Regions from separate parts of the Paraburkholderia sp. GAS334 genome, predicted to be linked through region 2. Evidence: predicted binding sites of a transcription regulator. Region 2 holds the regulator's gene; the other holds the start of a gene.
The links. Region 2 encodes HrcA, which represses chaperone genes, less so after heat shock. Its sites were predicted from a motif close to TTAGCACTCNNNNNNNNNGAGTGCTAA; they were not measured.
Positions count from the first base shown of each region.

Region 1: rpoH (RNA polymerase sigma factor RpoH) is a predicted target of HrcA. The motif match lies at 10,077-10,103, and genes of this name have one in related genera.

Region 1 is NZ_JBNDMO010000002.1:408,618-420,480, reverse strand. Features, by position in the region: gene P3T21_RS05285 (SIS domain-containing protein) at 1-919, shown strand, start outside; gene ptsP (phosphoenolpyruvate--protein phosphotransferase) at 959-3,517, shown strand; gene nagE (N-acetylglucosamine-specific PTS transporter subunit IIBC) at 3,628-5,394, shown strand; partial or broken gene cydX (cytochrome bd-I oxidase subunit CydX) at 5,621-5,704, opposite strand; gene cydB (cytochrome d ubiquinol oxidase subunit II) at 5,767-6,903, opposite strand; gene P3T21_RS05260 (cytochrome ubiquinol oxidase subunit I) at 6,938-8,530, opposite strand; gene cydP (cytochrome oxidase putative small subunit CydP) at 8,520-8,783, opposite strand; gene rpoH (RNA polymerase sigma factor RpoH) at 9,083-10,018, opposite strand; gene P3T21_RS05245 (acyloxyacyl hydrolase) at 10,376-10,936, shown strand; gene P3T21_RS05240 (nuclear transport factor 2 family protein) at 10,986-11,369, shown strand; gene leuA (2-isopropylmalate synthase) at 11,504-11,863, opposite strand, start outside.
Region 2 is NZ_JBNDMO010000003.1:231,404-243,266, forward strand. Features, by position in the region: gene pabB (aminodeoxychorismate synthase component I) at 1-631, opposite strand, end outside; gene dnaJ (molecular chaperone DnaJ) at 657-1,793, opposite strand; gene dnaK (molecular chaperone DnaK) at 2,062-4,014, opposite strand; partial or broken gene P3T21_RS07965 (thioredoxin family protein) at 4,168-4,601, opposite strand; gene grpE (nucleotide exchange factor GrpE) at 4,646-5,230, opposite strand; gene P3T21_RS07975 (RNA-binding S4 domain-containing protein) at 5,736-6,143, opposite strand; gene hemH (ferrochelatase) at 6,228-7,307, opposite strand; gene hrcA (heat-inducible transcriptional repressor HrcA) at 7,472-8,491, opposite strand; gene P3T21_RS07990 (NAD kinase) at 8,747-9,694, shown strand; gene recN (DNA repair protein RecN) at 9,825-11,492, shown strand; gene glnE (bifunctional [glutamate--ammonia ligase]-adenylyl-L-tyrosine phosphorylase/[glutamate--ammonia-ligase] adenylyltransferase) at 11,511-11,863, opposite strand, start outside.

The DNA.
Region 1 (11,863 bases), on a different contig from region 2:
TGAATTGCCGCGTCACGTCGCGCTGACGGTCGCGCGCGGCAGTTCAGATCACGCAGCAAGTTACTTCGCAAGTCTGACGATGAGCCGCCTCGGCGTGCCGGTCGCATCGCTGCCGATGTCGGTTGCGACGTTGCAGCAGGCGCCGCTTCAGGTGCGCGACCAGCTCGCGCTCGCGTTCTCGCAGTCGGGCAAAAGCCCGGATCTGGTCGGTACGATGGTCGCATTGCGCGACGCTGGTGCGCTGACGATTGCCGCGGTGAATGCGCCGTCGTCGCCGCTGGCTGATGCGTGCGAATTTCATCTGCCGCTGCTGGCCGGTCCCGAACTGAGCGTCGCCGCAACGAAAAGCTATATCGCGATGCTGTCAATGTCCGCGCTGCTGGTCGCACACTGGCAACGCGACGAAGCCTTGCTGAAAGCACTGAACACGTTGCCCGATGCGTTGCGCAAAGCCGGCGCGCTCGACTGGACGAAGGCCGTCGAAGAACTGCGCGGCATCGAACGCATGATCGTGATCGGCCGTGGTCTCGGTCTCGCGATCGCACAGGAAGCGGCGCTGAAGCTGAAGGAAACGTCGGGCATTCAGGCGGAAGCGTTTTCGAGCGCGGAAGTGCGTCATGGTCCGATGGAACTGATCGACCAGGACTATCCGCTGCTGGTGTTCGCACCGCGCGGACCCGAACAGGCGGGCCTGATCCAGCTCGCGCGCGACATGCAGGCACGCGGCGCACGCGTGCTGCTCGCCGCGCCGGCCGACGTGCCGGAAGCGACGTTGCCGCTTGTCTCCACCGATCATCCGGCGCTCGATCCGATCGCTGCGATTCTTTCCTTTTATGTGATGGCTGACGGCCTTGCCGCCGCACGTGGACGCAATCCCGATGCGCCGCGCCATCTGAATAAAGTCACCGAAACTCACTGATCGAGATAGCAGATGCGACGTGTCGAGGAGTCCCGTTTGATGAGCCATTCCAAAGGCCCTATTGTTTTGCTCGCGCCGCTGACCGGCCCGGTCGTACCGCTGGCAGATGTACCCGACCCGGTGTTTTCGGGCGGCATGTTTGGCGACGGCATTGGTGTCGATCCGCTCGTCGGCCGGCTGGTTGCGCCGTGCGACGGCGTCGTCACGCATCTCGCGCGCACCGGCCACGCACTCACGCTGGCAACGGCTGAAGGCGCTGAAATCCTGCTGCATATCGGCATCGACACGGTCGAGCTGGCCGGAAAGGGCTTCACGGCGAAGGTGCCGCAAGGCGCGACGGTGCGTACCGGAGATGTACTGATCGAATTCGACCTGGACTATGTTGCATCGACGGCGCCAAGTCTCGTTTCGGTGATCGCGATCGCGAATTCGGATGCGTTCGAAATCGTCGAGCGTCCGGTTGCGGGCATGCTGAAGGCCGGTGAAAGTCCGCTCTTCACGCTGCGCGCGCGTGGCGGAGCAGCTGCCGAAGCATCGCGTCAGGCGACGAACGTGACCGAGGAATCGCGTCAGCAGATCACGCTCGCGCACGCTGGCGGCCTGCATGCGCGGCCTGCGGCGCGCGCTCGCGAAGCAGCGCGTGGTCTCGATGCGCGTGTCGAGATCCGCTTCGAAGGACGCAAGTCGGCGATTGAGAGTGTCGTGGGTTTGCTCGGCCTCGGCGCCGGTGAAGGCGCGACGATCGAGATCCTCGGCGTAGGTCCGCAAGCTGCGGCCGCAGTCGAAGCGGTCGCGCATGAGTTGTTGCGCGAAGCGCATGGCGAAGTCGAAGAAAAACCGGCACGTCAAAGCTCGCCTGCGCCGGTTCAGGTCGCGCGTGCGGCGGGCGAAACGCTCGCGCCGAACACGCTCGCAGGCGTGTGTGCAGCGCCCGGTATTGCGGTTGGCAAGATCGTGCGTTGGGACGACGCCGATCTCGATCCGCCTGAAGTCGCAAGCGGTACGTCGGCGGCGGAAAGCCGTCTGCTCGACAAGGCGCTCGCCGCAATCGATGCAGAACTGAACACGACCGTGCGCGAAGCATCGCAACGCGGCGCTGTCGGCGAAGCGGGCATTTTCGCGGTGCATCGCGTGCTGCTCGAAGACCCGACGCTGCTCGACGCCGCGCGCGATCTGATCAGCCTCGGCAAGAGCGCCGGCTTCGCGTGGCGCTCGGCGATCCGTGCGCAGATCGCCGTGCTCGCGAATATCGACGACGCACTCCTCGCCGAACGTGCCGCCGATCTGCGCGACATCGAAAAGCGCGTGTTGCGCGCGCTCGGGTATTCGAATAGCGCAGCGCGTGTGCTGCCCGACGAAGCCGTGCTCGCTGCGGAAGAGTTCACGCCGTCGGATCTGTCGTCGCTGGATCGGACCCGCGTCACGGCGCTCGTGATGGCACGTGGCGGCGCGACGTCGCACGCGGCGATCATCGCGCGCCAGATTGGCATTCCGGCGCTCGTCGCTGTCGGCGACGCGCTCTTTGCCGTACCCGAAGGCACGCAGGTCGTGGTCGATGCGAGCGCTGGCCGTCTCGAACATGCACCGACGGCGCTCGACGTCGAACGTGCGCGCACCGAGCGACAGCGTCTGGCTGGCGTGCGTGAAGCGAACCGTCGCACGTCGCAACAGGCGGCGGTCACCAGCGACGGCCGCGCGATCGAAGTCGCTGCAAACATCGCGACGCTCGACGACGCGAAGACCGCGGTCGACAACGGCGCCGACGCCGTCGGCCTGCTGCGCACCGAACTGCTCTTCATCCATCGCCAGGCTGCGCCGAATGTCGATGAACATCGACAGAGCTATCAGACGATCGTCGACGCGCTGAACGGCCGCACGGCGATCATCCGCACGCTCGACGTCGGCGCGGACAAGGAAGTCGACTACCTGACCCTGCCGCCGGAAACGAACCCGGCGCTGGGCCTGCGCGGTATCCGTCTCGCCCAGGTGCGCCCGGATCTGCTTGACGACCAGCTGCGCGGCCTGCTTGCCGTGCAGCCGCTCGGCGCCGTGCGCATCCTGCTGCCGATGGTCACCGATTCGGGCGAACTTGTTCGCCTGCGCAAACGCATCGACGAACTGGCGCGCGAAGCCGGTCGCACGGATGCGATCGAAGTCGGCGTGATGATCGAAGTGCCGTCGGCGGCGCTGCTCGCGGACCAGCTTTCGCAGCACGCGGACTTCCTGTCGATCGGCACCAACGACCTCACCCAATACACGCTCGCGATGGACCGCTGCCAGCCGGACCTCGCCGCGCAGGCGGACGGTCTGCATCCGGCGGTGCTGCGTCTGATCGACGCCACCGTGAAGGGCGCGGAAAAGCACGGCAAGTGGGTCGGCGTGTGCGGTGCCCTGGCGGGCGATCCGCTGGCAGTGCCGCTCCTCGTCGGCCTTGGCGTGACTGAGCTTTCCGTGGATCCGGTGTCGGTGCCGGGCATCAAGGCGCGGGTGCGCAACCTCGATTATCAGCTGTGCCGTCAGCGCGCCCAGGATGCCCTGGCGCTCGATTCGGCGCAGGCGGTAAGGGCAGTGAGCCGCGAAGTCTGGCCACAGGACTGAACCCCATACAGTCCGCGACAGCCTTCGCAACACGAAGACGCAAAAGACGTAATGCAATGACGTAGGCAATAACTACGACCTCGACTCAACGAAGGGAATTGGAGATATCAATGGATGGGAATCCGTTTCTGAAGATTCAGCGCCTCGGTCGCGCGCTGATGCTGCCGATTGCAGTGCTGCCGGTTGCCGGCCTGCTGCTGCGCCTCGGCCAGCCCGATGTGTTCAACATCAAGATGATTGCCGACGCTGGCGGCGCGATTTTCGACAACCTGCCGCTGCTGTTTGCAATCGGCGTGGCAGTCGGTTTCGCGAAGGACAACAACGGCGTCGCGGCGCTGGCAGGTGCAATCGGCTATCTCATCGAGATCGCCGTGATGAAGGACATCAACGACAAGCTCAACATGGGCGTGCTGTCGGGGATCGTGGCGGGTATCGTCGCGGGGCTGCTGTACAACCGGTACAAGGACATCAAGCTGCCCGACTACCTCGCGTTCTTCGGAGGGAAACGCTTCGTGCCGATTGTCACCGGGGTTGTCTGTCTGGCGATAGGCATCGTGTTCGGCTATGCGTGGGCGCCGGTTCAGGCCGTCATCGACCTGGCCGGCCACTGGCTGACAACCGCAGGCGCAATCGGCGCGTTCGTATTCGGCGTGCTGAACCGTCTGCTGCTGGTCACCGGTCTGCACCACATCCTGAATTCGCTGACGTGGTTCGTATTCGGCTCGTTCACGCCGCCGGGCGGCGCGGCGGTGACGGGCGACCTGCATCGCTTCTTCGCAGGCGATCCGACGGCCGGAACGTTCATGACGGGCTTCTTCCCGGTCATGATGTTCGGTCTGCCGGCTGCGTGTCTCGCGATGTTCCATGAAGCACCGAAGGAACGCCGCGCGCTGGTGGGCGGCCTGCTGTTCTCGATGGCGCTCACCTCGTTCCTGACGGGCGTGACGGAGCCGATCGAATTCAGCTTCATGTTCCTCGCGCCGGTGCTGTATGTGATCCACGCGCTGCTGACGGGCCTCGCGCTCGCGATCTGCTCGGCGCTCGGCATTCACCTCGGCTTCACGTTCTCGGCGGGCGCGATCGACTACGTGCTGAACTACGGTCTGTCGACGAAGGGCTGGATGGCGATTCCGATCGGCATCGTGTACTCGGTGGTGTACTACGGCCTGTTCCGCTTCTTCATCCGCAAGTTCAACATGGCGACACCGGGTCGCGAACCCGTTACGGCCGATGCGGACGGTGAAGTGGAAACGTCGTCGGGCGGTCTTGCGGCTCCCGCAGCGGGTGTTGCCGCGACGCGCGCGCAACGTTACATCGCCGCTCTGGGTGGCGCGTCGAACCTGACGCTCGTCGATGCATGCACGACGCGTCTGCGTCTGTCGGTGGTGGATTCGAACCAGGTATCGGAAGCGGATTTGAAGACTGTCGGCGCGCGCGGCGTGCTGAAGCGCGGCGCGACCAACGTGCAGGTCATCATCGGACCGGAAGCGGACATGATCGCCGACGAAATCCGCACGACGATCGATCAGGGTGGTGCTCTGGAAGTGAAGCCGGCTGCCGTGGCTGCACCGGTTGTAGCCGCTTCGGGCGGCGTTGCGGCGGAAGGCGGTCCGCTGGATCCGGATCCGGCGCGCTGGCTGGCTGTGTTTGGTGGCGCGGGCAATGTCGTCTCGATCGACGCCGTCGCAGCGACACGTCTGCGTGTCGTGGTGCGCGATGCATTGGCGGTGGATGGTCAGCGTCTGAACGCGCTGGACGTTGCATGGGTGACGGACGATACGTTCCACATCGTCGTCGGCCAGGCTGCAGCGCGCTACGCGCAGCAACTGGCGACGCGTCTGCCGGCAACGGGCGGAGCAGCGGTAGAGCCTGCCTAAGGTTTAAGCGTTAAGCTTTAAGCTGATGAAATGAAAAGAGCGGCGCCTTTTTTGTGGGCGCCGCTCTTTCGTTTACGGTTCGGTTTTTCCGCGTTGTCGAGTTCCGGTTTCCGCATCCGGGCCTGCGATGCGGACGCGGACAACAAACTCGCGTTCAATCCGCTCGCGAAGACGTATGCGAGTCCTGACCGTGCTTCGTTGCAGCCGCCACTGCTGCCGTCACAGGACGCCGCGCTTCAAACCACATCACGTTAATGATGCCGAACGCGAGTGCCACACCGATGCCGAGAATCCAGCTGAAATACCACATCACAAGCTCCTTCGAATCCGTTCCGGACGACGCCCGTTTCGACGCGAGCGCCGCGTTGATGTTCAATACAACGAATGGGTGTTTTCTTCGATCGCTTTCGCTGTCACCTTGCCGCGCATCACGCGATACACCCAGCTCGTGTAGATCAGGATCAGCGGCAGGAAAATAATGACGGCAATCAGCATGATCTGAAGCGTCATCTGGCTCGACGTCGAATCCCAGACGGTGAGGCTGCTGCGATTGTCGAGCGACGAAGGCATGATGAAGGGAAACATCGAGAAACCCGCCGTCAGGATCACACCAATGATCATCAACCCGGTCGAGACAAACGCGGTCTTCTCGAAGCGCGAACTGGCCAGCGCCAGCGCGAGCACGCCGCCGACAATGCCGACGACCGGCGCCGCGATCATCCATGGATACGTCGAGTAGTTGGTCAGCCACAGTCCAGGTGCGCCGATCACGCTCTTCAGGAGCGGATTGGCGACGGTATCGAGCGGTGCGGCATCGACGATCTGATAGCCGCCGATCAAGGTCGCGATCAGCAGGCCGGCGATCAGGAACAGCGCAACGGCTGCCAGCGACGTAATGCGCAGCGCCACCGACGCGCGTCGCGCCACGATGCCATCCGATTTCATCTTGACGAACGCCGCGCCGTGCGCCGCGAGCATCGACACGCTGACAAGCCCGCACACCAGCGCGAACGGATTGAGCAGCGCGAAGAAGCCGCCGTGATACGTCACGCGCAGATCGGTATCGAACTCGAAGGGCACGCCTTGCAGCAGGTTGCCGAACGCGACGCCGAACACGAGTGCCGGCACGAAGCCACCGACGAACAGAGCCCAGTCCCACGCCGTGCGCCAGCGCGGATCCTCGCGCTTGTTGCGATAGTCGAAGCCGACCGGCCGGAAGAACAGCGCGAACAGGACAAGCAGCATCGCGAAATAGAAACCGGAGAACGATGCCGCGTACACCAGCGGCCAGGCCGCGAACATCGCGCCGCCTGCCGTGATGAGCCAGACCTGATTGCCTTCCCACGTGGCGCCGACCGTGTTCACAACGATGCGTCGCTCGCCGTCGGTCTTGCCGATGAAGGGCAGCAGGATCGCCGCGCCCATGTCGAAGCCGTCAGTGAGCGCGAAGCCGATCAGTAGCACGCCGATCAGCACCCACCAGACCAGTTTGAGGGTTGCGTAATCCATGATGAATTTTCCCGTTGAACAGATTGGTGGTGAATTACGCAGTGGGCTTGCCAGCCAGTGCCGGCGCCAGCGTGTCCTGCTCGTGGTGATAGCGGCCCGTGTGCAGCGACGACGGACCCAGACGCGCGTACTTGAACATCAGCATGATCTCGATGATGAAGAGCGCCGTGTAGAACACCACGAAACCGGCGAGGCTCAGATACAGATCGCTGGGCTGCAGGCTCGAAGCGGACAGCGACGTCGGTAGAATGCCCGCGATGGTCCACGGTTGACGGCCCACTTCAGCGACGATCCAGCCGAACTCGGCCGCAAGCCACGGCAATGGGATCGCCCACACGGCCCAGCGCAGGAACCAGCGGCGTTTGTCGAGCAGCAGCGAGCGTTGCGCGCAGAACCAGAACGCGAGCACGAACGTCGCGAGGAACAGGATGCCGAGGCCGACCATCAGGCGGAACGAGAAGAACACCGGCGCGACGGGCGGGATCGTCTTCTTAGCGGCCTGCCTGATCTGATCAGGCGTGGCGTCAGTGACGTTGGTCGTGAACTGCTTGAGCATCAGGCCGTAGCCGAGGTCGGCCTTGTGCGCGTCGAACGTCGCGCGGGCTTCGTCGGTGTCGTCGCCGCTTTTTAGCTGCTGCAACGCGCCGTACGCGAGCATGCCATTCCTGATGCGCGTTTCGCTATGCGCCATCAGGTCTTTCAGGCCAAGCACCGGTTCATCGAGCGAACGGGTCGCGATGATGCCGAGTGCGTACGGTACCCGGATCGCATAGTCGGTTCGCTCTTCCTGCTGGTTCGGAATACCGAAGATCGTGAACGGTGCAGGCGCGGGCGCCGTTTCCCATTCTGATTCAATGGCAGCAAGTTTGACCTGCTGAACTTCACCCGTACGATAGCCGGATTCGTCGCCGAGCACGATCACGCATATCGTCGACGCGAGACCAAAGCCTGCCGCGATCGCAAACGAACGCAGTGCAAATTCTGTATCGCGACGCTTCAGCAGATACCACGACGACACACCGAGCACGAACATCGACGCTGTCACATAACCCGCCGACACCGTGTGGACGAACTTCACCTGCGCGACCGGATTGAACAGCACGTCGAAGATGCTCGACAGTTCCATCCGCATCGTTTCGTAGTTGAAGTGGGCGCCGACCGGATTGTTCATCCAGCCGTTCGCGACCAGAATCCACAGCGCCGACAGGTTCGACCCGAGCGCGACGAGGAACGTGACGGTCAGATGCTGCACTCTGGACAACCGGTTCCAGCCGAAGAAAAACAGGCCGACAAAGGTCGACTCCAGAAAGAACGCCATCAGCCCTTCGACGGCCAGCGGCACGCCGAAAATATCGCCGACGTAATGCGAGTAGTACGACCAGTTCGTGCCGAACTGGAACTCGAGCGTGAGCCCGGTCGTGACACCCATCGCGAAGTTGATCCCAAAGAGCTTGCCCCAGAACTGGGTCATGTCCTTGTAGATCTGCTTGCCGGTCATCACGTAGACCGACTCCATGATGACGAGCAGCCACGAAAGGCCGAGCGTCAGCGGTACGAACAGGAAATGGTAGAGCGCCGTAACGGCGAACTGTAAGCGCGAAAGATCGACGACTTCGCTAGCGGGCATGAGTATCACCTTGAGACGGATGCGATGCGGGAATGGCGAGTAGCGCCTGCGCGACGACCGCGGGCGGCAGCGACATGTGCTCCGCCTGCGGATGATTGAAGAATGCGTATTTGAGGATCATCAGCAGCGCGAACTTGATCGCGAGCACGATGACGATGTCGCGTGCGAAGGTCGGGCCGCGCGCCCATGCGGTGCAACGCGCGCGCAGGCTTCGGTGAGCAGCGGGGGTCCTGTGATTCAGCGTTATGGTCATGATCGGTCGATGACGGCTCCATGAGAGGAATGCCGGTCGGGCCGCATGGCGCGGCCAGGCAATGCATAACGGAATTCTAGGAGCGGGCCAGTCGACGCGGGCGTTCCACGCTGCGGCATACGGTCGCGAAGGCGAACCCGCGAAACCAGTATCACCGCGCTCTTTGCGTTGCGTCAACTAAAAGGGCGCGACTGTCCCGGAAATGGCTCGGGAATTGAGAGGCAGACAAGAAAAAGCCCCGCCATCTTTCGAAGGCAGGGCCTGGTGTACTACATGTGCCGAACAAACCGGCTGGCGCGTTACGCGTATTCGCTCAAAGCGCCGCGCATTTTCTTCATCGCGCTCGCCTCGATCTGACGGATACGTTCCGCCGACACGCCGAACTCATCAGCGAGTTCGTGCAGCGTCGACCCACCCGAACCGTCGTCTTCGACCTTCAGCCAGCGTGCCTCGATGATGCGGCGGCTGCGGGCGTCGAGCGCTTCGAGCGCACTGGCGATGCCGTCGCTGTGCAGCTTGTCGCGCTGACGTGCGGCGAGTACGGCCGTCGGCTCGTTGTGCGAATCGGCGAGCCACGCGATCGGCGAATACGCTTCTTCACCGTCCTCGACCTGACCTTCCAGCGCGATATCGCCACCGGACAGACGCGTTTCCATCTCGGCCACTTCTTCGCGCTTCACGTTCAGTTCAGTCGCGAGGCCTTCGATTTCCTCCGGCGTGAACGCCTGGAAACCCTGCTTGTGGCTGCGCAGGTTGAAGAACAGCTTGCGCTGCGCCTTGGTGGTGGCAACCTTCACCATGCGCCAGTTGCGCAGGATGTATTCGTGGATCTCGGCCTTGATCCAGTGCATCGCGTACGAAACCAGACGCACGTTCTGCGACGGATCGAAGCGCTTCACGGCCTTCATCAGGCCGATGTTGCCTTCCTGGATCAGGTCTGCATGCGGCAGGCCATAGCCCAGGTAGTTACGCGCGATCGACACGACAAGGCGCAGGTGCGACAGTACCAGACGGCGGGCGGAACCAAGATCGTTCTGCTCGCGAAATTCGGTGGCGAACTGGCGTTCTTCCGCCGGCGTCAGCATCGGAATCCGGTTAACGGCCTGGATGTAGGCGTCGATATTGCCCAGCTGGCCGGGCAGCAATGAAGAATGCGCGAGCGCCAGTGCACCTGCCGGAGCGGCCTTAGCCGACGACGGGCTCAGAGTACTCGGAAGGGTCAGTGCATTGCTCACGTAAGAAACTCCTATGGAATCAACCAAAAGCTCAGTCAGAAAACGACTCCCGTGGATGTTAGCACTCTGGTAACAGGAGTGCTAATACTTAGAGGCCGTAGGGACTTGAGAGTTCCGTAAATCCTATCGAAACTTCATGTTCAATAGCATGATACGCCAACTGCAAAAACTTTGCTTGGCCCGTACAATTTACCCGTCGCGGCAGAGAACGCGATAGAACGACCGGTTTTCGTCATATCTAAAGGAACTATTTGCGTCAATCCCTTCTCTTGGATAAGGTTCTTTTTTAACCGGCTTATCTCGAAAACGTTGGCAACCGCCTCGCGGCGACCCTGAAGATTGGGCAGAGGGTGTTCAATGAAAAAGAAAAACTCAAGTCTCGGCCCGGCGCTTCGATGCGCGTTCGTTCTGGGGCTCCTGACCTTTTCGGGGCTGGCCGCCGCGGATCAGTTCGGGGTTCAGGTTGCGGGCGGGATGGCCGATCATCACGTCAACAAGCTTGATCTCGGCGTTGTCTGGGATCCGGATCTGACGTGGTGGGAGATCGGCGGGTGGCATTTTTCGCTGATCGGCGAGGCGCACGTCGCGTGGTGGCACAGCAGTGAGGGCGACGTCCACAAAAACACCGGCGAACTCGGCGTCACGCCGGTGATCCGCTTCATCAAGGGTTCAGGCTGGTTCCGGCCGTTTATCGAGGCGGGCGTCGGCGTGCGTGTGCTGACCAGTCCGACGATTTCCCGCTCGTACACGCTATCGACGGCGTTTCAGTTCGCGGATATGGCGGGCGTCGGCGCCCAGTTTGGCGACCGTCAGCAGTACGCGGCGGGATTTCGTTTCCAGCATATGTCGAACGCCGGTATCAAAGAGCCGAATCCTGGTATAAATTTCACCCAGCTATATCTGCAATACAACTTCTGACGATCGGCGTTGCCGCGCGCGGCGCCCTTCGATGCAAGGGGGCTGAGCGATGGCGGCAAAAGTGATCGAGGCGATTCGCGGGCTGGAGCGGGACCGCTTTCGCGCGATGGTCGACGGCAACGGTGAACTGCTCGACACGCTGCTGTCGGACAACGTGATCTACGTCCATACGAACGGCAAGCGCGAGTCGAAGCAGCAGTTCATCGACGCCATCACGGCCGGCCGCCGTCGTTACCGTCAGATCGAGATCCAGTCGCAGGACGTGATCGCGGTGGGCAATGAGACCTGCGTTGTCACGGGCCGCGCGCTGATCGAGATGGAAGCGAACAATGGCGCGCTGCTCTTTCCGATCGCGTACACGGCGATCCAGACGCAGGAAGCGGGCCGCTGGCGTCTGATCGCCTGGCAGGCGACGCGCTGCGCGATCGAGTGAACCCGGTAGGTTCCATCGCCAGGCCGCCTTGTGAGCCGCCTGGGCGCGTTACGCGTGACGTTGCGTCATGTTTCGACGCTTCGGCACTGGGTGTGTCGCGTGTCAGCCGTTTTTTCTGACGCTAACCTCTACGCCTACGCTGCGACCCGCCGGTCGACCGGCGCCCATACCGCGCGGTTGACACCGCTGACGACCGCATCGACGACCGCAGTCGCATCGTCCTCGCTCACGCCAACGCCGTACCGTACCGGCTGCTCGTCGACGCGGCAGCCGACAAACGCCGCGACGCGGCCGTCCGTCGTCCGCAGGCTTTCATACGACGTGATTTCGATCGACTGACCCGCGGCCGTCGTCATCGCCCGTGCCACAGACTGCGCGTGCGATTCGCCGCCGCTTTCGGCGCGTGCATCAGCCGATCCGACGACGTTCACGTCGCGGTTCTCCCAGCGTACGGTCGACGCGGTGACGCGCGCCGCCGGGCCGTCCGTATCGAA
Region 2 (11,863 bases):
GGCCTTCTTTCTCGACAAAGAGCTCCGGTGAACACGACAGCACCCACCGATCGTCGGACAATGCGATCAGCGCACCGTAGCGCACCCGCTGACGCGCCCGTAGCCGCCGATACAGCGCGAGCGGCGCGCCGAACACGTCGAAACCGAGCCGGTAAGTGTAGTTGACCTGATACGAATCCCCGGCACGAAGCGCTTCATGAACGCCGGCGATGGCCTGTTCGAATTCCGCATAGTCGACGCTTTCGTGCACGCCGCCTGTGCCTGCGATCGACGGCTGCCCCGCTCCGCCATCCCGCGCGGCGAGCCATGCATCGACCTCATCGCGCGACAGCTTTTCGCATCGTTCGAACAATAAAAAACGCAGCGTGGCATCGCCACGCTGCGTCCGTTCCGACCGGAGCCAATCCGCAAGAACAAGATTCCGGCCGAATTCATAGTTGCCGAGTACAACGGCATGCAAACCATCGCGCATATCAGCCGTGACAGCATCGCACACTGTGTCGAGCGTGGCGGCATCGACGCACACCCGCTCGTGCATAAAACCCGTGTACAGACGGCTCGTCCGATGTCCTGCAATCGAATCGCAGTCGTCGAGTAACGCGAACACGGTGCCGCGTTCGTCAGTCACCATGGGTACCACCAACTTCAGCCTGCCATTAATCGAAGAAGCTCTTCACCCGATCGAACCAGCTCTTGCTTTGCGGACTATGCCGCGCGCCGCCTTCGACAAGCGACTTCTCGAACTGTTGCAGAATCTCGCGCTGCCCTTCGGTGAGCTTGACCGGCGTCTCCACCTGCACGTGCACGTAAAGATCACCCGCAATGCTCGAGCGCAGCCCCTTGATACCCTTGCTACGCAGACGGAATGTCTTGCCCGACTGCGTGCCTTCCGGCACCGTGAAGCTCGCGCGGCCCGCTAGCGTCGGCACTTCGATCTCGCCGCCGAGCGCCGCCGTCGTGAACGGGATCGGCATCTGGCAATGGAGGTCGTCGCCGTCGCGCTCGAACACCGTGTGCTGCTTGATGTGGATCTCGACGTACAGATCGCCCGAGGGACCGCCGTTGATGCCCGGCTCGCCGTTGCCAGCCGAACGGATACGCATGCCGTCGTCGATACCGGCCGGAATCTTCACTTCCAGCGTCTTGGTTTCCTTGGTCTTGCCTGCGCCGTGGCAGTGCGTGCAAGGCTCAGGAATGTAGGTCCCGATGCCATGACACTTCGGGCAGGTCTGCTGGATGCTAAAGAAACCCTGCGACATGCGCACTGCGCCCGAACCGTTACAGGTCGGGCACGTTTCCGGCTTGGTGCCAGGCTTTGCGCCGGAACCATGACAGATCTCGCACGAGACCCAGCTCGGCACACGAATCTGCGTGTCGTAGCCATGCGCGGCCTGCTCGAGCGTGATTTCCATGCTGTAGCGCAGATCGGCGCCACGATACACCTGCGGGCCGGCACGGCCACCGCCACGTGCCGCACCGCCGGCCGCCTGACCGAAGATGTCGCCGAAGATATCGCCAAAGGCATCGGCAAAACCGCCAAAACCCTGCTGACCTCCGCCCATGTTCGGATCGACGCCTGCGTGACCGTACTGGTCATACGCCGCACGCTTTTGCGAGTCCGAGAGCATTTCATAGGCTTCTTTCACCTCCTTGAAATGCTCTTCCGCATCCTTGTTGCCCGGATTGCGGTCGGGGTGGTGCTTCATCGCGAGCTTGCGATAAGCCTTCTTGATTTCGTCGTCGCTCGCGTTCTTTGCGACGCCCAGAACCTCGTAGTAATCCCGTTTCGCCATTTCGGTTCAACGCCAGCCGCGCAATCCGGCGCGGCGGCTCCTTATGAATGCTGGAGTCTTGCGACTCGTCCGGCCGCGATTTTTGCCCGTTGCAACGAACAAACACCGCGCCCTCCATAAAACAAATGTGCCCGGCGAGCCCAAAAGGGCTCGCCAGGCGCGCTCATCGTTCACTCGCGGTCGTGCGCCCAACCAGGCACAGACCGTTCTGCAGCCGGGCTGCGCGCCGTTCCCGATGCGCAGCCTTGCGGTCGAAGTTCAACCCGGCTTAGTTTTTCTTCACTTCCTTGAACTCGGCGTCGACGACGTCGTCTTCCGGCTGGCTCGCGCCGCCTTGCGACTGACCCGCGCCTGCTGCACCGGAGGCGCCTGCCGCACCTTGCTGGGCGGCCTGCATGTCGGCGTACATCTTTTCGCCCAGTTTCTGCGACGACGTTGCCACCGCTTCGATCTTCGCTTCGATCGCTGCCTTGTCGCTCGAACCGCTCTTCAGCGCCTCTTCGAGTTCCTTCAACGCGGTTTCGATCTTTTCCTTCTCGGCGGCTTCGATCTTGTCGCCGTATTCGGTCAGCGCCTTCTTCGTGCTGTGGACCAGTGCGTCGCCCTGATTGCGGGCATCGGCCAGTTCACGCAGCTTGTGATCTTCTTCGGCGTTCGCTTCCGCATCCTTCACCATCTTTTCGATTTCGGCTTCGGACAGACCGGAGTTCGCCTTGATCGTGATGCGGTTTTCCTTGCCGGTCGCCTTGTCTTTCGCGCCGACGTGCAAAATGCCGTTCGCGTCGATGTCGAAGCTCACTTCGATCTGCGGCACGCCGCGCGGTGCCGGCGGAATGCCTTCGAGGTTGAACTCGCCCAGCAGCTTGTTGCCCACTGCCATTTCGCGTTCGCCCTGGAACACCTTGATCGTCACGGCGCCCTGATTGTCGTCAGCCGTCGAGTAGACCTGTGCGTGCTTGGTCGGGATCGTCGTGTTCTTGTTGATCATCTTCGTCATCACGCCGCCGAGCGTTTCGATGCCGAGCGAAAGCGGCGTCACGTCGAGCAGCAGCACGTCCGTACGGTCGCCCGACAGCACCTGGCCCTGAATCGCGGCGCCCACGGCGACGGCTTCGTCCGGGTTCACGTCACGGCGCGGATCCTTGCCGAAGAACTCCTTCACCTTTTCCTGCACCTTCGGCATACGCGTCATACCGCCGACGAGAATCACGTCGTCGATTTCGCCGACCTTCACGCCCGCATCCTTGATGGCCGTGCGGCACGGTTCGATCGTGCGTTCGATCAGTTCTTCAACCAGCGCTTCGAGCTTCGCACGCGTAATTTTCAGGTTCAAGTGCTTCGGACCCGACGCGTCGGCCGTGATGTACGGCAGGTTGATTTCAGTCTGAGCGCTCGACGACAGTTCGATCTTCGCCTTTTCAGCCGATTCCTTCAGGCGTTGCAGCGCGAGCACGTCTTTCGACAGGTCGACGCCCTGCTCCTTCTTGAACTCGCCGATGATGTAATCGATGATGCGCTGGTCGAAGTCTTCCCCGCCGAGGAACGTATCGCCGTTCGTCGACAGCACTTCGAACTGCTTTTCGCCGTCCACATCCGCGATTTCGATGATCGACACGTCGAACGTACCGCCGCCGAGGTCATACACGGCGATCTTGCGGTCGCCCTTTTCGTTCTTGTCGAGGCCAAACGCGAGCGCGGCCGCGGTCGGTTCGTTGATGATCCGCTTCACTTCCAGACCGGCGATGCGGCCCGCATCTTTGGTAGCCTGGCGCTGGCTGTCGTTGAAGTACGCGGGAACCGTAATCACAGCTTCGGTGACCGGCTCGCCGAGGTAGTCTTCAGCGGTCTTCTTCATCTTGCGCAGCACTTCCGCCGAGATTTGCGGCGGAGCCAGCTTCTGATCGCGCACTTCGACCCATGCGTCGCCGTTATCGGCCTTCATGATCTTGTACGGCATCAGGCCGATGTCTTTCTGCACTTCCTTTTCTTCGAAGCGGCGGCCGATCAGGCGCTTGACCGCGTACAGCGTGTTCTTCGGGTTCGTGACCGACTGACGCTTGGCCGGCGCGCCGACGAGAATTTCGCCGTCTTCCATGTAAGCGATGATCGACGGCGTGGTGCGCGCGCCTTCCGAGTTTTCGATCACTTTGACCGAATTGCCTTCCATGATCGCCACGCACGAGTTCGTGGTGCCGAGGTCAATACCGATGATTTTGCCCATTTTTCCTGATCTCCTGAACTTTGATCGCTGCGAAAAACGCGCTGTGCCCTCAAGGCTGGCGGCGCATTTCGCCTTCAATTCATACCTGCACTCAAAATGAGTGCATCCGCATCGTTTTCAAGACCCTGAATGCAATGCGGTCATTAATTTTTCTCAATCGCCTGCGCCCGCGGTGCGAATTTCCGACACGCCTGCATCGCTTTCCTTTCCGGCGGCCCGGATTTTCTCACGCGCCGCCGCGACGGCCGCCTCGAACTGCCCAAGGGCCATGCCAGCCGGTCGCCCGGCCGGACGCTTGCCACGATGGAAGAAAAACCACGTCGGCACGTCATGCAGCGGCGGCCCGGTTCGCGGTGCGCGTAGACGCTGCTGTGAAACCACTTGAGCCCGAGCGCACGGATGGCGTCCGGTAGCGCCAGCATCGCCTTCTTCGCGATTTCGCAGTTAAAAGCACCCGAAACCCCGGAAGAAGACGACCGCCAGTTCGTCGTCAGCTGATGCAAGGCCGGCGTCGAACGCGTATCGGCGCCCAGTTCCTGTATGTCGAAGACAGCGAACGCGGTGGCTTCGAGGGGGATACCGGCCATGACAGTTACGCTTCGCGCGCGGCCTGACAACGGATCGCGGCCGCTTACTTCGACGCCGCGTCCGGCGCCGCGACGGTCACGAGCGCCGGACGCAGCACGCGGTCGGCGATCACATAACCCTTTTGCAGCACGGCGACGACGGTGTTCGCTTCCTGATCGGCCGGCACCACCGAAATGGCCTGGTGACGATGCGGATCAAACTTCTCGCCGACCGGATTCAGAGCGACGACGCGACCCTTTTCCAGTGCGCCGGTCAACTGACGCAGCGTGAGCTCGACACCTTCGCGCACCTTCGTGAGATCGGCTGAGTTGTCGGCGAGCGCTGCTTCGAGGCTATCGAGCACCGGCAGCAGATGTTCAGCGAAGCTTTCGATCGCGAACTTGTGCGCCTTGGCGACATCGTCCTGCCCGCGGCGACGCACGTTTTCCGTCTCGGCCTTCGCGCGCAGGAAGCTTTCCTGCAGTTCGACGATCTTTGCCTGCGCTTCGGCCAGTGCGGCATCCGCGGGCGCAGCTTGCGCCGGGCTTTCCTGCTGCAGGGTCGAAGCAGCAGCATCAGCAGCCGTGCGACCCGTTTCGTCAGCAGGCGTGGGATTCTGGCTGATCGGATTCTCTTGCGTGTTTTCCATGTCGCTGAAAGTCGGTTAAAAAATAAATGGCATCGCGGCGTCTACATTTCATGCTCGCCCAAACAGGCGTTGCATAAACACGACAAGCCGCCGCTTATCGACGGTGCAGATGGGGCCCGAGTTGGCGTTTTCAAGGCCGCGAGGGCCCGAATTCGCACCGGGATCGTGCGGTGAAACTGGCCGTTACAACAATCACGCGGCCGTCATCAGATTGAGATTGAGCCCGATGCGCGACTGTCCTAAACTCCACTTAGACGTTCGAAAAGACACGTTTACCCTAACAGGTGTAAGCTTCGCTGCAACCCATTGCCTTAACTGCTTTACCACCCAGCCAGATCGCCGTTTCAATCCCGCATCTATGAGGGGAGTACCGTGAAACTGACCTTCGCAATCTCGGTGGTCGCTCTGGTACTTATCGCGGGTACCACGACCATCTGTATGTCCGGGGCCGTCAACGAAAGCACGACCGAATACGGTGGTGTGCATCAGACGATGGAAAACCTGTTCAATTCCCACCTGAAAGTTTGTCGATAACGCGCCGGTCACGCTTGGTCGGCCGTCCTTGCATGGCCGCGGCCGGCTCGCGATACGTCTTGCGTCGCTCCTGTTCCAGCAATCGCTTTTCCCTGCCTTCGGATGTTTCTGCGTAGAGCGTCTGCGCAATGGTTGCCGGACCCCGCACGTCGCAGATTCCCAGCACCTCCACCTGCCATAAAACCTGTTCGATCTGGATTTCGACCGGGTCGCCCACGCGCACATCCTTCGACGGTTTCACCGTCGCGCCGCCGATCCGCACGCGCCCTTTCTCGACAGCGTCCGCCGCCAGCGAGCGCGTCTTGAAGAAGCGCGCGGCCCAGAGCCATTTGTCGATGCGCAGACGCGCGCCCGGTTCAGTGTCAATCCTGTAGTTCATTGAAGCTTCCGTCCTGACGGGACGCCCCGCCCTGTGTCAACCCTTCTCAGCCCTTCTCAACCCTTCTCAACCCTTCTCAACCCTTTACGCCTGCGCAACCGCCGTTCCCTGCACAGGCGCCGGCTGGATCACCGGCCAGCCCTGCAGATGCTGCGCGACGATCTCGCCCAGCGCCGCGATCCATGCTGAAGACGCGTTGACGCAAGGGATGCGGTGAAATTCCTTGCCGCCCGCGTGCAGAAACTCGTCACGCACCTCAAGGCCAATTTCCTCGATCGTCTCCAGACAATCGGCGGTGAAACCTGGACAGAACACGTCCGCGCGGCGCACGCCCGCGAGACCGAGCTCTTTCAATGTCGGTGCCGTGTAGGGCTGCAGCCATTCAGCACGCCCGAAACGCGACTGGAACGTAATCCGGCATTCCACCGGCGACAGATGCAACGCGTTCATCAGCAGCGCGCCCGTCTGCTGGCATTGCTCGTGATACGGATCACCCAGATCGAGCGTGCGTTTCGGCACGCCGTGAAAACTGAGTACGAGCTTGTCGCCGTTCGCAAAGTCCGGATGGCCGTGCGTCTGCCAGTAATGGCGCACCTGCGCGGCCAGCGCAACGATGTACGCAGGATGATCGCAATAGTGACGCACCGTGCGGATTTCCGGCTGGTTGCGCATGCGCCGAAGGGCGACGAAGGCCTCGTCGAATGCGGTGGCTGTCGTGGACGACGAATACTGCGGATACATCGGCACCAGCAGCACGCGCTCCGCGCCCGACAGTTTCAGCTGGTTCAGCATCGCGGGAATGCCCGGCGTGCCATAACGCATCGCATAATCGACGATCACCTGATAGTCGTTCAGATGCAGCAGATGCCGCAGCGCTTCCACCTGCTTTTCCGTATGCACACGCAGTGGCGAGCCTTCCGGCATCCACACGGCCGCGTATTTCCTGGCCGACGCGCGCCCGCGAAACGGCAGGATCAGCAGACGCAGAACCACCTGCCAGACCACAGCCGGAATCTCGACCACGCGGGGATCGGACAGAAACTGCGCGAGATAGCGGCGCACGGCGCGAGGCGTCGGTGCATCCGGTGTGCCGAGATTGATCAGCAACACCGCGACACGATGTGACGTAGCGGACTGCGAAGGCCGCTCGAGATCGAAACGCATAGTCAGTTGGCCTGGTGGCGTGCTGCAGGGAAACGGTTCAGGTGAAGCCCATTATAGCGGCGCGGTTTTCCGCCGATAGCTGGCCATTCGGCCTATTGGCGCAGCGCGCGCCATCGCGCATCATCTGTCTCAAGAGATGCGCGACGAGCGGTGTGAGCCCTGTGCTATTGCTGGCTGAGGCTCATCGAAAGCAGCCGTGCGGTGATGTCGACGATCGGAATCACACGGTTGTAGGCCATGCGCGTCGGCCCGATCACGCCGAGCGTGCCGACGATCTTGCCGTTCACTTCGTACGGCGCTGTCACGACGCTCATTTCTTCGATCGGCACGAGATTCGATTCACCGCCGATGAAAATCTGCACGCCTTGTGCGTGACTCGACACGTCGAGCAACTGAAGGAGGCTGGTCTTCTGGTCAAACACATCGAAAAGCTTGCGCAGCCGCGCCATGTCCGACGAAAGGTCGGCGACCTCGAGCAGATTGCGCTCACCCGAAATCAGCACCGTCTCGCCGGGGTCGGTGTCGTCGGTGCTGGCGGTGACGGCTGCGTGCATCAACGTTGTCATGTCGCCGCGCAGTTCGTCGATTTCGTCGCGCAGGCGGCGACGCACTTCGTCAAACGAAAGGCCCGCGAAATGCGCGTTGATGTAATTGGAGGCTTCCACCAGTTGCGACGGCGAGAAGTCGCGCTGCGTCGCCATCATGCGGTTTTGCACGTCGCCTTCGGGCGTTACGATGATAAGCAGGATGCGCTTGTCGGACAGGCGCATGAATTCGATCTGCTTGAACACGTGGCTGCGCCGCGGCGTAAGCACGACACCCGCGAATTGCGACAGGCTGGACAGTACGCTCGCCGCTGCCGCGACGATCTTTTGCGGCTCGCCGCCCTGAAGCGTGGTTTTGACCGTGCGCATGACGGCTTCCTCGTCGGCGGCGGACTCGACGGTGAGCATCGTGTCGACGAAAAGGCGGTAGCCGCGCGGCGTCGGAATGCGTCCCGCAGAGGTATGCGGGCTGATCACGAGGCCGAGATCCTCGAGGTCCGACATCACGTTGCGGATGGTCGCAGGACTCAGTTCGAGGCCCGAGTAGCGGGAAAGCGTGCGCGAGCCGACCGGCTGACCTTCGGCGATATAGCGCTCGATCAGCGTTTTAAGGAGGGTTTGTGCGCGAGGATCTAGCATGACGGAAAATTTTAGCTCAACGGCGGCACTACAGGGAGCGATTACGGAACGTTTCGCGACATTTACAGGTTCGCGCGGCAACCTGTGCCTCGCGAAGTACGATGTCGCAGCGACACTCCGCCGGTCGGCTTGTCAACACTGGTTCACCATTCTAACGACAAACCCGCGCATACCGCGCGGCGGGTCCCTTCACCGCGCGACGCCCCGGCAGGTGGCGCCTGGAGCGGCACCTCGTGCCGCTCCGCTTCGGCCACAATGGGAAAGGTTCTTTTCGACGCACAGCTATGGTGTAATGCCGGCATGCAAGTAACCAGCCAGTTCAAGACCGTCGCGCTAGTCGGGCGCAGCAACACGCCAGGCATCGGTGAGCCGCTGACGGCGCTCGCCTCGTGCATTGCAAAGCGCGGCTTCGATGTCGTGTTCGAAGCGGAGACGGCCCACGAAATCGGCGTGACCGACTATCCGGCGTTGCGTCCCGCCGAGATTGGCGCCCGCGCCGACGTCGCGGTGGTGTTGGGCGGCGACGGCACGATGCTCGGCATGGGACGTCAGCTGGCGCCCTATCGCACGCCGCTGATCGGTATCAATCATGGCCGGCTGGGCTTCATCACGGACATCCCGATTTCGGACATGCAGGAAATCGTCCCGCAGATGCTCGCGGGCACTTTCGAGCGCGAAGAACGAACGCTGCTCGAGGCCCGCATTATGCGTGACGGCGAGGCGATCTATCACGCGCTGGCATTCAACGACGTGGTGGTCAACCGGAGCGGTTTCTCGGGCATGGTGGAACTGCGCGTCTATGTCGACGGGCGCTTCATGTACAACCAGCGCTCGGACGGGCTGATCGTCGCCACCCCGACTGGCTCGACGGCGTACGCGCTGTCGTCGTCTGGGCCGATCCTGCATCCGGAACTGCAAGGGCTCGTACTCGTGCCGATTGCGCCGCACGCACTGTCGAACCGCCCGATCGTGATTCCGGACGATTCAGCGGTCAGCATTCAGATCATTTCGGGGCGTGACGTGAACGTGAACTTCGACATGCAGTCGTTCACGGCGCTGGAACTGAACGACACCATCGATGTGCGTCGTTCGCGCCATACCGTGCCGTTCCTGCATCCGGTCGGCTACAGCTATTACGCGACGCTGCGCAAAAAGCTCCACTGGAACGAACACCCGTCGCTCGCGGACGATCCGCAGACCTGAACCGGCCACCGAACGATCGAATGACCAGATGACCGACATGCGCGACCGCGCAGGAACGCAATAGCGCAACAACCCAACCGCGCCGCCCGCTTCGAATTCGCCGCTAAAACAGCTAACCAGACCATACTCCATGCTTTGCCATCTCTCGATACGCGACTTCGTGATCGTCGCCGCGCTCGATCTTGAATTCGACAGCGGCTTTACGGTTTTCTCCGGTGAAACAGGTGCAGGCAAGTCGATCCTGATCGATGCGCTCGCGCTGGCGCTCGGCGCGCGAGCGGATGCGAGCGTCGTGCGCACGGGCGAGTCACGCGCCGACATCACCGCCGAGTTCGCGACCCACGCGCAGGTCGAACGCTGGCTCGACGAGCAGGCGCTCGGCGCCGATGCCGAAGACGCGCACGGCAGTACGGTCATGCTGCGCCGGGTGGTCGATGCGAACGGCCGCTCGCGTGCGTTCATCAACGGCACGGCGGCCACGCTCGCGCAACTGCGCGAAGTCGGCGAAATGCTCGTCGATATTCACGGGCAGCACGCGCACCAGTTACTGATGCGACCGGACGCGCAGCGCGAACTGTTCGACACGCATGCCGGGCTACTCGACACGGCGGCCAAAGTCACGCGCGCCTGGCGCAGCTGGCGCGAAGCAGCGCAAGCGGTGGAAACAGCCCAGACACGCGATCGCGAACTGCAACTCGAACGCGAGCGTCTTGCCTGGCAGCTCGCCGAACTTGACAAGCTCGCGCCGCAATCCGGCGAATGGGAAGAGGTCAACACCGAGCATCGCCGGCTCTCGCACTCGGCGAACCTGATCGAGGGCGTAGAGGCCGCGCTCGGCGCATTGTCCGAATCCGACGAGGCGATGATCACGCATCTCGGCTCGATCATCTCGAAGGTGCGCGATCTTGCCGAAATCGATCCTGCGTTGAACGATGCGCTCGCCGCGCTCGAGCCCGCCGAAATCCAGTTGCAGGAAGCGTCGTACTCGCTCTCGCATTACGCGCAGCGGCTCGAGCTCGATCCCGACCGGCTCGCCCAGGTCGAAAAGCGCCTCGAAGCATTGCATTCGATGGCGCGCAAGTTCCGTCTTCAGCCGGAAACCCTGCCCGAAGAACACGAAACCCGTCGGGCGCAACTCGCCGCACTCGATGCCGCTGCGGATCTCGACAGCCTCCGCGCCGCCGAAGCCAAAGCAAAAGAAGCGTATCTCGCCGAAGCAAAGGTACTGTCGAAGTCGCGCACGAAGGCAGCCAAAGCGCTCGGCTCGGCAGTCACGACCGGCATGCAGGAACTGTCGATGGCCGGCGGCAGCTTCGAAGCGGCGCTTGTGACGCTACCGGAAGGTGGCGCGCATGGCATGGAACAGATCGAGTTTCGCGTCGCGGGCCACGCAGGCGTACCGTTGCGGCCGCTCGCGAAAGTCGCGTCGGGCGGCGAACTGGCCCGGATCAGCCTCGCGCTCGCCGTGATCGCCAGCACGGCCAGTCCCACCCCGACACTGATCTTCGACGAAGTGGATACGGGCATTGGCGGTGGCGTCGCGGAAGTGGTCGGACGATTGCTGCATCAACTCGGACGCGACCGCCAGGTGCTGTGCGTCACGCATTTGCCGCAGGTCGCGGCGCGCGGCGATCATCACTTTCAGGTGGCGAAGGGCGGGAACGGCGAGGGCGGCACGACCAGCAGCGTCACGCCGCTCGACAAGTCGAGCCGCATCGAAGAAGTCGCGCGGATGCTGGGCGGCATCGAGATCACCGCGACCACGCGCAAGCATGCGAAGGAAATGCTGACGGCCTGAGGGCCCGCCCCGCCGCCCTCACCCAAACACCCGCCGCCACAACCCGAGCACCGCTTCCCGCTCCGCCTTCACCTGCTCCGGATCGACCCGCGCCTTTTCCATCCCGTCCAGACGCAGCCTGTGCTGCAGCTTGCGATACGTCCGGTAAGCCGCCCCCACTGTCTCCGCTTCTTCCTCGCTCATCAGACCGAAGCGCGACACCTCGCGTAGCAGCGCAATATTCCCTGTGTTGCGGATCAGCTCCGGATCACGCGCGGCGTGCAGCAGCACCCAGTACTGCACGGTGAACTCGATATCGACCATTCCACCTCGGTCGTGTTTCAGATCGAACAGTTCGGTCCGGTTCGGATGCCCCGCCGCGACGCGCTCAC